DNA from 2 places in the Alicyclobacillus acidocaldarius subsp. acidocaldarius Tc-4-1 genome. Region 1 is predicted to be linked to the other one. Evidence: riboswitches for the same ligand, from Rfam matches in the RefSeq annotation. Region 1 holds a riboswitch; the other holds the start of a gene.
What was found. A riboswitch is a leader RNA that binds a small molecule or an ion and turns the genes downstream of it on or off. The one in region 1 is predicted to bind cobalamin.
Positions count from the first base shown of each region.

Region 1 (5,398 bases):
AGCCAGGGAGATGCGCTGAAGATGCAGTTGTCCATCCTGAAGCGGCTGACGCGCCGTTCCGAGGTCGACGTGATCGCGCTGGATCGCGAGATCGCCAAGCGCGTGGTGGAAGCCGAAGGGTACGTGTGCTGAACGATAGCCGCGAAGGGAAGGTGACCCTAGATGGAGAGGCCGTGGTTGAAGCATTATCCGCCGGAGGTGCCGAGCACCTACGAGTATCCGCGCGAGAACCTGGCATCGTTTTTGTTGCACTCGGCGGAGGCTTATCCGAATCGGCCTGCCCTGTGGTTCTTCGGGTATAAGATGACCTACCGCGAGCTCTTGGACGCCTGCTGTCGCTTTGCCAACGCGATGCGAGCGATTCCCCTGAACAAGGGGGATCGCCTCGCCATCATGTTGCCGAACTGCCCGCAGGCCGTCATCGCATATTATGGAGCGCTCTTGGCGGGCCTGACGGTGGTCCAGCACAACCCCATGTATACCCCGCGCGAGTTGAAGCATCAGTTGGAGGATTGCGGTGCCCGGGTGTTGGTGACGCTCGATGAGCTGTGGCCAAGGGTGGAGGCAGTGGAAGGCGAGCTGCCGGTCGAGTATTACGTGGTGACGTCCATTCGAGACTATCTGCCACCCTTGAAATCGCTTTTGTATCCCTTGCAGATGAGCCGTCAGGGGGGCGTGCCAAAGGTGCCATATGGCCCGCGCGTGCTGGCGTGGAAGCACTGCCTCGCGAGCGCGTCGGCCGACTTGCCGAAGATCGAGATGGATCCAATGGAGGATATCGCCCTCATCCAGTACACCGGCGGCACCACGGGCGTTCCGAAGGGCGCGATGCTGACGCATTACAACCTCGTGGCCAACGCGATTCAAAGCGCACTCTGGACGTACAAGTTGCAACGAGGCAAAGAACGGTATCTCGCCGTGCTGCCCTTCTTCCATGTATTCGGAATGACCGTACTTATGAACCAGTCCATATACACGGGCGGAATGTTGATTCTTGTCCCACGCTTTCAAGCGGAGCAGGTGTTGAAGCTCATTCACGAGTTCAAGCCGACCGTCTTTCCGGGCACGCCGACCATGTACATCGCGCTGATGAATCATCCGAATCGATCTCGCTACGATCTTTCGTCCGTCGAAGTTTGCGTGAGCGGCGCGGCGCCACTTCCGCACGAGGTTCAGGATCAGTGGGAAAAGCTCACGGGCGGCAAGCTCGTCGAAGGCTACGGCTTGACCGAAGCGTCGCCCATCACGCACGCAAACAACTTCTGGGCCGAGCGCAAGCCCGGTTCCATCGGCATCCCTTTTCCGGACACGGATGCGCAGGTGGTCGATCCCGACGGAAACCCGCTCCCTGTCGGCGAAATTGGCGAACTCGCGGTGCGGGGCCCGCAGGTGATGAAGGGCTATTGGAATCGCCCGGATGAAACCGCTTCGGTGCTGCGAAACGGGTGGCTGTTCACCGGAGACCTTGCGAAGATGGACGAGGACGGATATTTCTATATTGTCGATCGCAAGAAGGACATCATCATCGCGGGCGGCTACAACATCTACCCCCGCGAGGTCGAAGAGGTTTTGTACGAACATCCCGCCGTCGCGGAGGCGGCTGTGGTCGGTGTGGAAGATCCGTATCGCGGCCAGACGGTGAAGGCGTTTATCCAGCTGAAACCGGGCATGCAGGTCACGGAACAGGAGCTCGACGACTGGTGCCGGGCCAATTTGGCCGCATACAAAGTCCCGCGGGCATACGAGTTCCGAGACAGTCTGCCCAAATCGGCCGTGGGAAAAATCCTCCGCCGTGCGCTCACGGAGGAGACCACGCGACAGGCGTGACGGCAAGGAGGGTCGCGGCGTGTCCATGTATCCAGGGGGAAATGCAGAAGCAGCGACGGACGCGAGCGTCCGCACGTTCGCCGATTTGATTGGGGCGAAACTGGTGAGCGCAGACGATGACGAAGTGGTGGCCGAGTTAGTCATCCAGCCGCATCACTGGAATCTGGCGCGCATCGTGCACGGAGGCGTGTACATGTCGCTGCTCGATTCGGCCATGGGGCTCCTCGTCAGCCTCCACTATCCGAACCGGCCCGTGGTGACGACGAACCTCAACATTCACTTCACGGAGCCTGCGAGCGAAGGTACGCTCGTCTGTAGAGCGAAGTTCATCCATCGAGCGCGAAGCACCATGACCGTGGAGGGGCGCGTGTACCTGGGAGAGGACAGGTTGTGCGCGCACGCCACGGGATCGTTTCGCGTCCTGAAGCTACCTTCTTGAAAGGATTTCGGTATCGAAACAAGGCCGTCTGCGGGCACATGTTCGCTGCAGACGGCCTTTTCACAGGTTTTTCGCCCATATCTGATGTGTTTTTTGAGAGAAGGGCTTGTCAAACACTATATCTAGTGTTACGCTAATGCCTGTCCAAAGCATGTGATGTGTCAAGGGAATGGGTGCCCGCCACGGGGCGGGTGAAAAGGGAATCCAGCGGAAATCTGGAGCGGTCCTCGCCACGGTGACGCGGATCGCGGCGGCATGGGAACTTTCCAGCCACTCGGATGTCGAAAGACGTCGACACCGGGGAAGGCGCCGTCCGCGGATGAAGCGAAGCCCGGAGACCTGCCCATTCTCGAAGGATCCGACGCTCACGAGGGATTGAGAAGTCGGCGGACCGAGGACAGTTGCGCACTTCGACTGATCCGTCTTCCGCCGTCTGCTCATCCGGGTGAGCGCCCTGGATGAGCTTTTTGTGGGCGAAACTCAAGGTTTCAGGACGAGGTGCGGGGAGTGAATGCGATGGTACACCCAACTGACACGTCGACAGGACTGATGGAGCGGACGAGTGAGGATGAACGCCGTGTGGGGCGCGCGAGCCATGCGCTAGAGGAATGGCGCGATCGCGTCAAGACCTTCACAGTGGAAAAGCGAGATGGGCGGATCGAGCCGCTGTCTCTGGACAAAATCTTCGCATTTTTAAAGCGCGGCTGCGAAGCGGCCGAGGGATGCGATCCGGAACGCCTGGCGGCGGACGTGTGGCCTCAGCTCCGGGACGGCATGCGGACGTCGGAGATTGCGCGCGTCGCGATTCAAGCGGCGGTGGAAAAGACGAGCGTCGCCGAACCCGGGTGGCAGTTTGTCGCGGCTCGGTTGTTGCTCTTCGATGCGTACAAGCAAGCGTCGCGCAATCGGGGTTATCGTCATTTGGGTTACGGGGACTTTTATCAGTTGATTGTCGAGCTGGAGCGAATCGGGCGGTACGGCACGTACATACGACAGCACTACAGCGAGGACGAGATCGCCGAACTGGCCGCCTACATCAAGCCGGAGCGAGATTACCTGTTTAACTACGTGGGTCTGAAGCAACTGCTGGATCGGTACACCATTCGCAATCTGGACAACGAGATCATGGAACTGCCGCAAGAGTTGTTCATGGGCGTGTCCATGCACCTCGCCATGAAGGAAAAGGAGAAGGTCGCCTGGGCGAAGCGATTCTACGACATGCTGTCCACGCTGCAGGCCACGGTGGCCACGCCCACACTGAGCAACGCGCGCAAACCGTTCCACCAGCTGAGCTCTTGCTTCATCGACATGCCAGAGGACGATCTCGTCAGCATCTACGCCACAGACGAAGCCTTCGCGCGCGTCTCGAAGTTCGGCGGCGGGATGGGCATCTACGTGGGCAAGATCCGGGCTCGCGGATCGGCCATCCGCAATCATCCGGGGGCGTCGGGCGGCGTGGTGCCTTGGATCCGCAACTTCAACAACACGGCTGTAAGCTGCAACCAACTCGGTATGCGAGCCGGCGCGGCGGCCGTCTACCTCGACGTGTGGCACAAGGACATTCTGGACTTCCTGCAGCTGCGCACGAACAACGGCGACGAGCGGATGAAGGCGCACGACATCTTCCCGGGCGTGTGCATTCCGGACCTCTTCATGCGGCGCGTAGAGGAGCGCGGCATGTGGTACCTGTTCTGCCCGTACGAGGTCCGCAAGGTCATGGGCTTCTCGCTGGAAGACAGCTGGGGCGAAGAGTTCGAGCGGCGGTATCAGGCGTGCGTGGAGAATCCAAAGCTGCCGCGCGTGGAGATCCCGGCCATCGAAATCATGAAGCGGATCATGCAGTCCGCGTTCGAGACGGGAACGCCGTTCATCTTCTTCCGCGACACGGCCAATCGCCTCAACCCGAACAAGCACGCGGGCATGGTCTACTGCAGCAACTTGTGCACGGAGATCATTCAAAATATGAGCCCGTCGCGCAGAATCGAAGAGACGGAAGAGGGCGGGATCATCACCACGAAGACGGAGGCCGGTGATTTCGTCGTCTGCAACCTGTCCTCGCTGAACCTGGGGCGGTGCCGCGATCTCGACAGCATTCGCGAGACCGTGCGCCGGCAGATTCGCGCGATGGACAACGTGATCGACCTAAACCATTATCCGGTGCCCCAGGCCGCCGTCACAAACCGCAAGTATCGGGCGGTGGGCCTCGGCGTGAGCGGTTATCACCAATATCTCGCGGAGAAGGGCATCGCGTGGGAGTCGGAGGCCCACGTGAAACACGCCGACGAGCTGTTTGAGTGGATCAACTTCTTTGCCATCGAGGCGTCCATGGAGCTGGCGCGCGAAAAGGGGCCGTATCCGCTGTTCGAAGGCTCCGATTGGCAAACCGGGCGGTACTTCGATCTGCGCGGGTACCGGACGCGCCCAGGTGGTCCAGACTGGGACGGCCTGCGCCGCAAGGTGGCCGAGTACGGCGTGCGCAACGCGTATCTGGTGGCCATTGCGCCGACCAGCAGTACGAGCCTGATTGCGGGCAGCACGGCAGGCATCGATCCCGTGTACGCGCGCTTTTTCCTCGAGGAGAAGAAAAACGGCGTCGTACCTCAGACCGCGCCCAATCTGAACGACAAGACGTTCTGGTACTACAAGGAGGCGCACACCATCGATCAGCGCTGGAGCATCGAAGCGTGCGCGGCACGGCAGCGGCACGCGGATCAGAGCCAATCGTTCAATCTGTACATCACGCCAGGCATCAGCGCACGGCAGTTCCTGGATCTTTACCTGTTGGCGTGGAAGCGAGGCCTGAAGACCGTGTATTACGTCCGCAGCAAATCGGTGGAAGTTGAGGATTGCGTCGCGTGTACGTCATGAGGTCACCGGCAGGCGTTGCCGCGCACAGGCGGACGAGGATCGACAGGAGGATTAGGTCATGCAACTGAAACGGACGAGGCTATTCAACGCAGAGGGCGATCGCGACTGGGGTAAGCGTCGAATTATCGGTGGGAATACCACCAACATGATTGAGCTCAACAACATCAAGTACGAGTGGGCCTACAAGCTTTATCGGGCCATGATGAACAACTTCTGGATTCCAGAAGAAATCCCCTTGGCCGACGACGCTCGCCAATACGATTT
Region 1 covers NC_017167.1:1,463,712-1,469,109, forward strand. The annotation lists gene TC41_RS06870 (acyl-CoA dehydrogenase family protein) at 1-132, shown strand, start outside; gene TC41_RS06875 (long-chain-fatty-acid--CoA ligase) at 163-1,827, shown strand; gene TC41_RS06880 (PaaI family thioesterase) at 1,853-2,266, shown strand; cobalamin riboswitch at 2,421-2,627, shown strand; gene TC41_RS06885 (ribonucleoside-diphosphate reductase subunit alpha) at 2,816-5,134, shown strand; gene TC41_RS06890 (ribonucleotide-diphosphate reductase subunit beta) at 5,193-5,398, shown strand, end outside.

Region 2 (5,398 bases), 490 kb from region 1:
TGGGGATCGCCGCGCTGACGCTGAGGCGCACGGCCCCCGTGTGCGGATCGCGAAACGGGCGCGCATCCACGCGAAAGACGGCGCGCAGAAGCTCAGGCGTGAACACCTCGTCGGGCGATCCGTCGGCGACCAGCCGGCCGCGGTGCAGGCAGACCGTGCGGTGACAGTGAGCGAGAGCGAATTCCAGATGGTGAAGGGCGATGATGATCAGGCGGCCTTCCCCGGCGAGGGCGCGCAGCCTGGCCAGGATGTCGAGCTGATAATGGATGTCGAGGCTCGCGATGGGCTCGTCGAGGAGCAAAATTGGCGCCTCCTGGGCCAGGCAGCGCGCGATGGCCGCCCGCTGTCGCTCGCCCCCAGAAAGATTCGCGAGCAGCGTGTCTTGGTACCCCATGAGCCCCATCACGGCGAGCGCGTCGTCCACCGCGGCCGCGTCCGCCCTGCCAAGCACACCGCGCGGCGCGTGGCTGTATCGCCCCATCTCGACAAACTCGCGCACGGTAAAGGGGATGTCGTCCGCGAGAAACTGCGGCAGATACGCCACGCGGCGAGCGCGCCAGCTGGGTTCGCGCGCATGGACGGGCTCGCCCATGACCTGAACTGCGCCGCCCGTCGGGCGAAGCACGCCTGCCATCGCGCGCAGGAGCGTGGTCTTGCCCGCGCCGTTGGGGCCCACCAGGCCCACCATTTCACCTGGGACAAATTCCGCGCAGATGTCCCGCAGAATGGGATGGCAGTCGAGATGCTGGATCTGGATCATAAGCCCGCGTCCCCTCCACGCCCATGTCGGTACAACAGGTAGACAAAAAAGGGCACGCCGAGGCACGACGTCACAATGCCGACGTTCAATTCCGCCGGCTGAACCGCGGTACGGCCGACGAGATCGGACAGCGTCAGTAGCACTGCGCCGCCCAGGGCGGATGCGGCGAGGAGCGGCCGGTGATTCGGGCCCATAAGGCGCCTCAGGATATGCGGCACGATGAGGCCGATAAACGAGATGACGCCTGTCGTGCTCACGGCCACCGCTACGATGAGCGCCGCCACGGCGAGGGATACGCGCTTGATGCGCTCCACGTCCACGCCGACCGCCTCCGCGTGCTCCTCGCCCGTCGTGAGAATGTCGTACGCAAAGGCGAGGCGCAAAAAGACGGGCATGGCCAGCGCGTTGACGGCCGCAAGCGTCGCGGCCTCCGTCCAGTTCGATCCGTCCAGGCCGCCGAACAGCCAAAACATCATCTGCTGCATCTCCTGGAGTGGGGATAGGTCGAGGATGGCCGTGATGATGGCGCTGCAGAGCGAGCTCAGGGCGACGCCCGCGAGAAGCAGCCGGTACATGTCGGTGCGCCGTGCGTTCGTCGCAAGGCGGTAGATGATGGCGGCCACCGCCAGGCCAAAAGCGAAGGCCAAGGCGGGCGTGGCCACTTGGATGCGCGCGGCGAGCCCCGTCGAGACGGCGATCACGGCCCCGAGCGCGCCGCCGCTCGACACGCCGATGACGCCCGGGTCCGCCATGGGGTTGCGCAGGATGGCCTGGAGCACGGCCCCTGAGAGCGCGAGCGCGCATCCCGCCAACACGGCCACGACGAGACGAGGCCAGCGAATGGCCCCCACGACCACCGCGTCAAGGCCGCGATGGCCTGCGAAGTACGCCCACGTGTCGGCCGGGATCTGCCAAAAGGGGATGATCACAGGCCCGATGCCGATTTCAAGCGCGGCCGAGGCGAGGAGCGCGAAGGCAAGCGCTCCAAAGGCCCAGGCGCGCCGCCTGGTCATGCCATCACCTTCGGCGCCTTCAGGTGTGCTGTGGGATGCAGCACCTTCGCGACGTCGTACACGGCGCGGACGACATACTGCGACACCGAGGAGATATCGGCGCTGTTGATGGCGTACAGGTGATGCTCGCGCACCGCGGTGACCGACTGGAGCGCCGGATCGGAGGCGAGTTTCTTCAGGAAGGCCGCGTCGTCGGACGAGTCGATGATCACGTCCGGGTTCCACTTGACAATCTGCTCGTCCGTGATCTTCTGCCACCCGTTCAAGATGTGCGCCACGTTCACGCCGCCCGCGTCGCGGATGATGTCGTCGACGGTCGTGTCGCGCCCGGCCGTATAGCCGTACGAGCCGTAGTCGAGAACGGTGGGCCGCGGTTGGCCCTGAACCGCGCCTTCGATTTGTGCGATGTCTTGCTTCATGTTGGCGACGACCTCATTGGCCTTGGCGGGCTCGCCGACGAGGCGGCCGACCGTCAGGATGTTCCGCTCGATGTCCGCGATAGAATTGAAGTCATTCAGGCTGAACACATACATGGGTACGCCGGCCTGGTGAAGTTGATTGAGCACGGTCTTCGTGACGTAGCCCGCTTCCAGGACGAGATCGGGATGGACGGCCAGCGCCTGCTCTGGGTCGTCCCCGCTCCAAGCGGGAATCCCCTTGACCTGGGCGACCACATTCGAGTACTCGGGATTGGACGCCATCGTCGTCACGAGCGCAATGCGAGATTTAGGGACGAGGGACACGAGGATCTCGTCTGTGCCCTCCGAACCGGACACGATGTGCATCGGCTGGTGTTTCAGGGTGACGGTGTTCCCCATGTCGTCCTTCACGGTCATGGGATACGAGATGGCAGACGCTGCGCTCGAATTCGTGGTGAGGCTGTTTTGCGTGGTGGCCTGCGGCGTGCCGCAACCTGAGACGGTGGCGCCGAGCGCAAGCGCCACAGCCAGCGCCGTTCCTTGGAACAACGGACGTTTGAACACGTGTGGACCCCCCAATCTGTGCGTGGAGCGGTCCCATTCGAAGAAATGGCGGACGTAAATGCCCGCGCGCGTGCTCGCGCCTTTCCTCGAAGGGCGCCCGCGTGTCGCTGGGCAGGTCTCCTGGCTCACAGGTCTTCGTCCGCGCGCCTTCCCGCGAAGATGGCAGTGGCGTCGCGGCTTGGCTCGACAGAGCCCGCTTTCCTGTTCACAGTGGCGGGACCGCGCCGGACTCTCACCGGCTTCCCTATTCTCTTCGCCGCGTTGCCGCGCGAAGCACCCAGCGACATGGATCGAGTTCCATCGTAGATGGGGGCGGATGGCTTGTCAAACGGCATCGTGTCACACAATGCGGTTGACACACGTCTCCAGAAAAAAAGGAGGTCATGCGCATGTGGGAAAAGGTCGCGTTACTTGCCGCTTGCCTCGCCACGAGTGTCCCTGTCGCGGCTGCGGCTGTCAGCTCTGGAAGCTCGGGCCCCCTCCGAGCGAGCGTGAGCCCATCCTCCTCCCATCCGCCGATTCCTGCGGCGCAGGAGATGCGCAGCGTGTCCATCACCGCAGGCCTGGCGGGAATCGGGTATGAGCCCATCCACCCTGCCCAAGTCGAGGCGGAAATCGCGAAATGGATGAAGCAGGCCCGACCCGTGCAGGTGAACATCCCGAAGCTTCCCGGCCCACCTATCATCGTGAACGCCAATATCGATCCGCCCGAGGTATTCCTCACACTCGCGTCCGGCGCAACCGCCACGCTGGTGCCGACCACCTACTTCTCAGGCCGGGGCGAACCGCTGTCCAAGGACATCCAGCACGTTCCAGACGTCGTGACCTTCACCGAAGGATCGCACACGTGGTACCTGAGGTCCGCGCCGCTTTACGCCTGGCTCATGGACGGCGGCTGGCAGCGCGAGTTCCAGCTGGCGCATTGAATCCGCGGATACGAGACCTCGGGCGGAGGTGACCTGAATCTCAACGCGCGCCGGCGAAGTGACCTCGAGCCGCTTGTCCATCACTTGCCGTCGCGAAAGACGACGGGGCTGTGCTCGTACGCGATCTCGTCCACGCCCGCGCGCGCGTTTGCGGCGCGAGCCATGACAAACAACAGATCCGACAGGCGATTCAGAAAGCGCAGGGCCGCTTCTGGCACGGGTTCCTGCGCGGCGAGGCGCCACGCCTCCCGCTCCGCACGCCGGACGACCGTGCACGCCAAATGGAGCGCCGCCCCCGCAGGGCTTCCCTGTCGCAATACAAACTGAGTCAGCGGCGGCCCCTCTTCCTGATACTTGTCGATGAGGGGTTCGAGGTCGTCCACCCACGACGGATCGACCTTCGGCACGTAATCCTTTGCGGAAGGCGGTGCCGCCAAATCCGCACCCACGTCCCACAAGCGCTGCTGTAACCAGACCGCGAGACGGCGCATGTCCGACATCTGCTCGTCCTGCATCAGACTCGCGGCAAGCCCAAGCGCGGCGCAGGCCTCGTCCACCGCCCCGTACGCTTCGACGCGCCTGTCGCCCTTGTGCCTGCGCTCGCCGCCGATGAGGGCGGTGGTGCCGCCATCGCCCCCGCGCGTGTACAGCCTCATGTGACATCCCTCCCTGACCTTGCTCGTTCCGAAAACATCGCGCTGCCATCGAGCACGTCGAGCCCCGCCCTCAGGATGGGCCACGCCATGAGCGCGCCCGAGCCCTCGCCCACGCGCAGGCCGAGGTCCAGCAGGGGACGCTTGCGGAGCTCGCCGAGCAAGAGCGCGTGCGCCGGTTCCGGCGACAGGTGGCCCGCAATCAGAAAATCGCGGACGCCGGGGCGCGCGCGTTCTGCCCACAGGGCGCAGGCTCCGACGAGCACGCCGTCCAGGAGAACCGGCAGCCCGATGGCGGCGGCCTCGAGAATGGCGCCGCAGATGGACGCCAGCTCCAGGCCGCCCAGGTGCGCGAGCCCGGCCAGCCAGCGCGCGTCACCCGCCGGAAACGAGAGCTCGCGCTCGCCCCATACGGTGAGTGCGGTGCGCACCACGAGGCGCTTCTCGGCGAGCGCCTGCTCGCGAATGCCCGTGCCCGTCCCGACGACGAGATCGACATCGACGCCGAGGAGCCAGGCGGAGAGCGCGCTGGCCGCGGTCGTGTTGCCGATGCCCATCTCGCCGAGGATCACGAGATCCGCGCCGTCCTCGTGCGCGTCGCGCACGGCCTGCATGCCAATCCGAATCGCCTCCGCGCACTCGTCGACGGTCATCGCTGGCCCGCGCGTGAAGTCGCGAGTGCCGGCGGCCACCTTGCTCCGCCGAACATCCGGATGGCTGGGCGTGGACACCATGCCGACGTCGTAGACGCGCCAAGGGACCCCAAACGATCTCGCCAACACCGTGGACACGCTGCGGCCGGAGGCGATGTGGTTCACCATCTCCTCCGTCACGTGCTGGCCGTAGCGCGAGATGGGGCGGTCCTTGGCCACGCCGTGATCGCCCGCGAACAGCAGAAAGAACGGGCGGCGGACGCGCGGATGCTCCGTGGCCTGGATGGCCGCGATGTCGCAAAGCACGGGTTCGAGGGAGCCGAGACTGCCCGTAGGTTTCGCGAGCGCGTCGAGCCGCGCTTGAAGCTTCGCCCGCCACGACGCATGGACGTGGCGCGGCGAGGGCAAAT
Region 2 covers NC_017167.1:1,954,294-1,959,691, forward strand. The annotation lists gene TC41_RS09420 (TIGR00266 family protein) at 1-18, shown strand, start outside; gene TC41_RS09425 (ABC transporter ATP-binding protein) at 1-760, opposite strand, end outside; gene TC41_RS09430 (FecCD family ABC transporter permease) at 757-1,773, opposite strand; gene TC41_RS09435 (ABC transporter substrate-binding protein) at 1,770-2,756, opposite strand; cobalamin riboswitch at 2,850-3,052, opposite strand; gene TC41_RS09440 (hypothetical protein) at 3,146-3,682, shown strand; gene TC41_RS09445 (cob(I)yrinic acid a,c-diamide adenosyltransferase) at 3,763-4,338, opposite strand; gene cobT (nicotinate-nucleotide--dimethylbenzimidazole phosphoribosyltransferase) at 4,335-5,398, opposite strand, start outside.
Region 2: another riboswitch for cobalamin. It lies ahead of TC41_RS09435 (ABC transporter substrate-binding protein); the one in region 1 lies ahead of TC41_RS06885 (ribonucleoside-diphosphate reductase subunit alpha).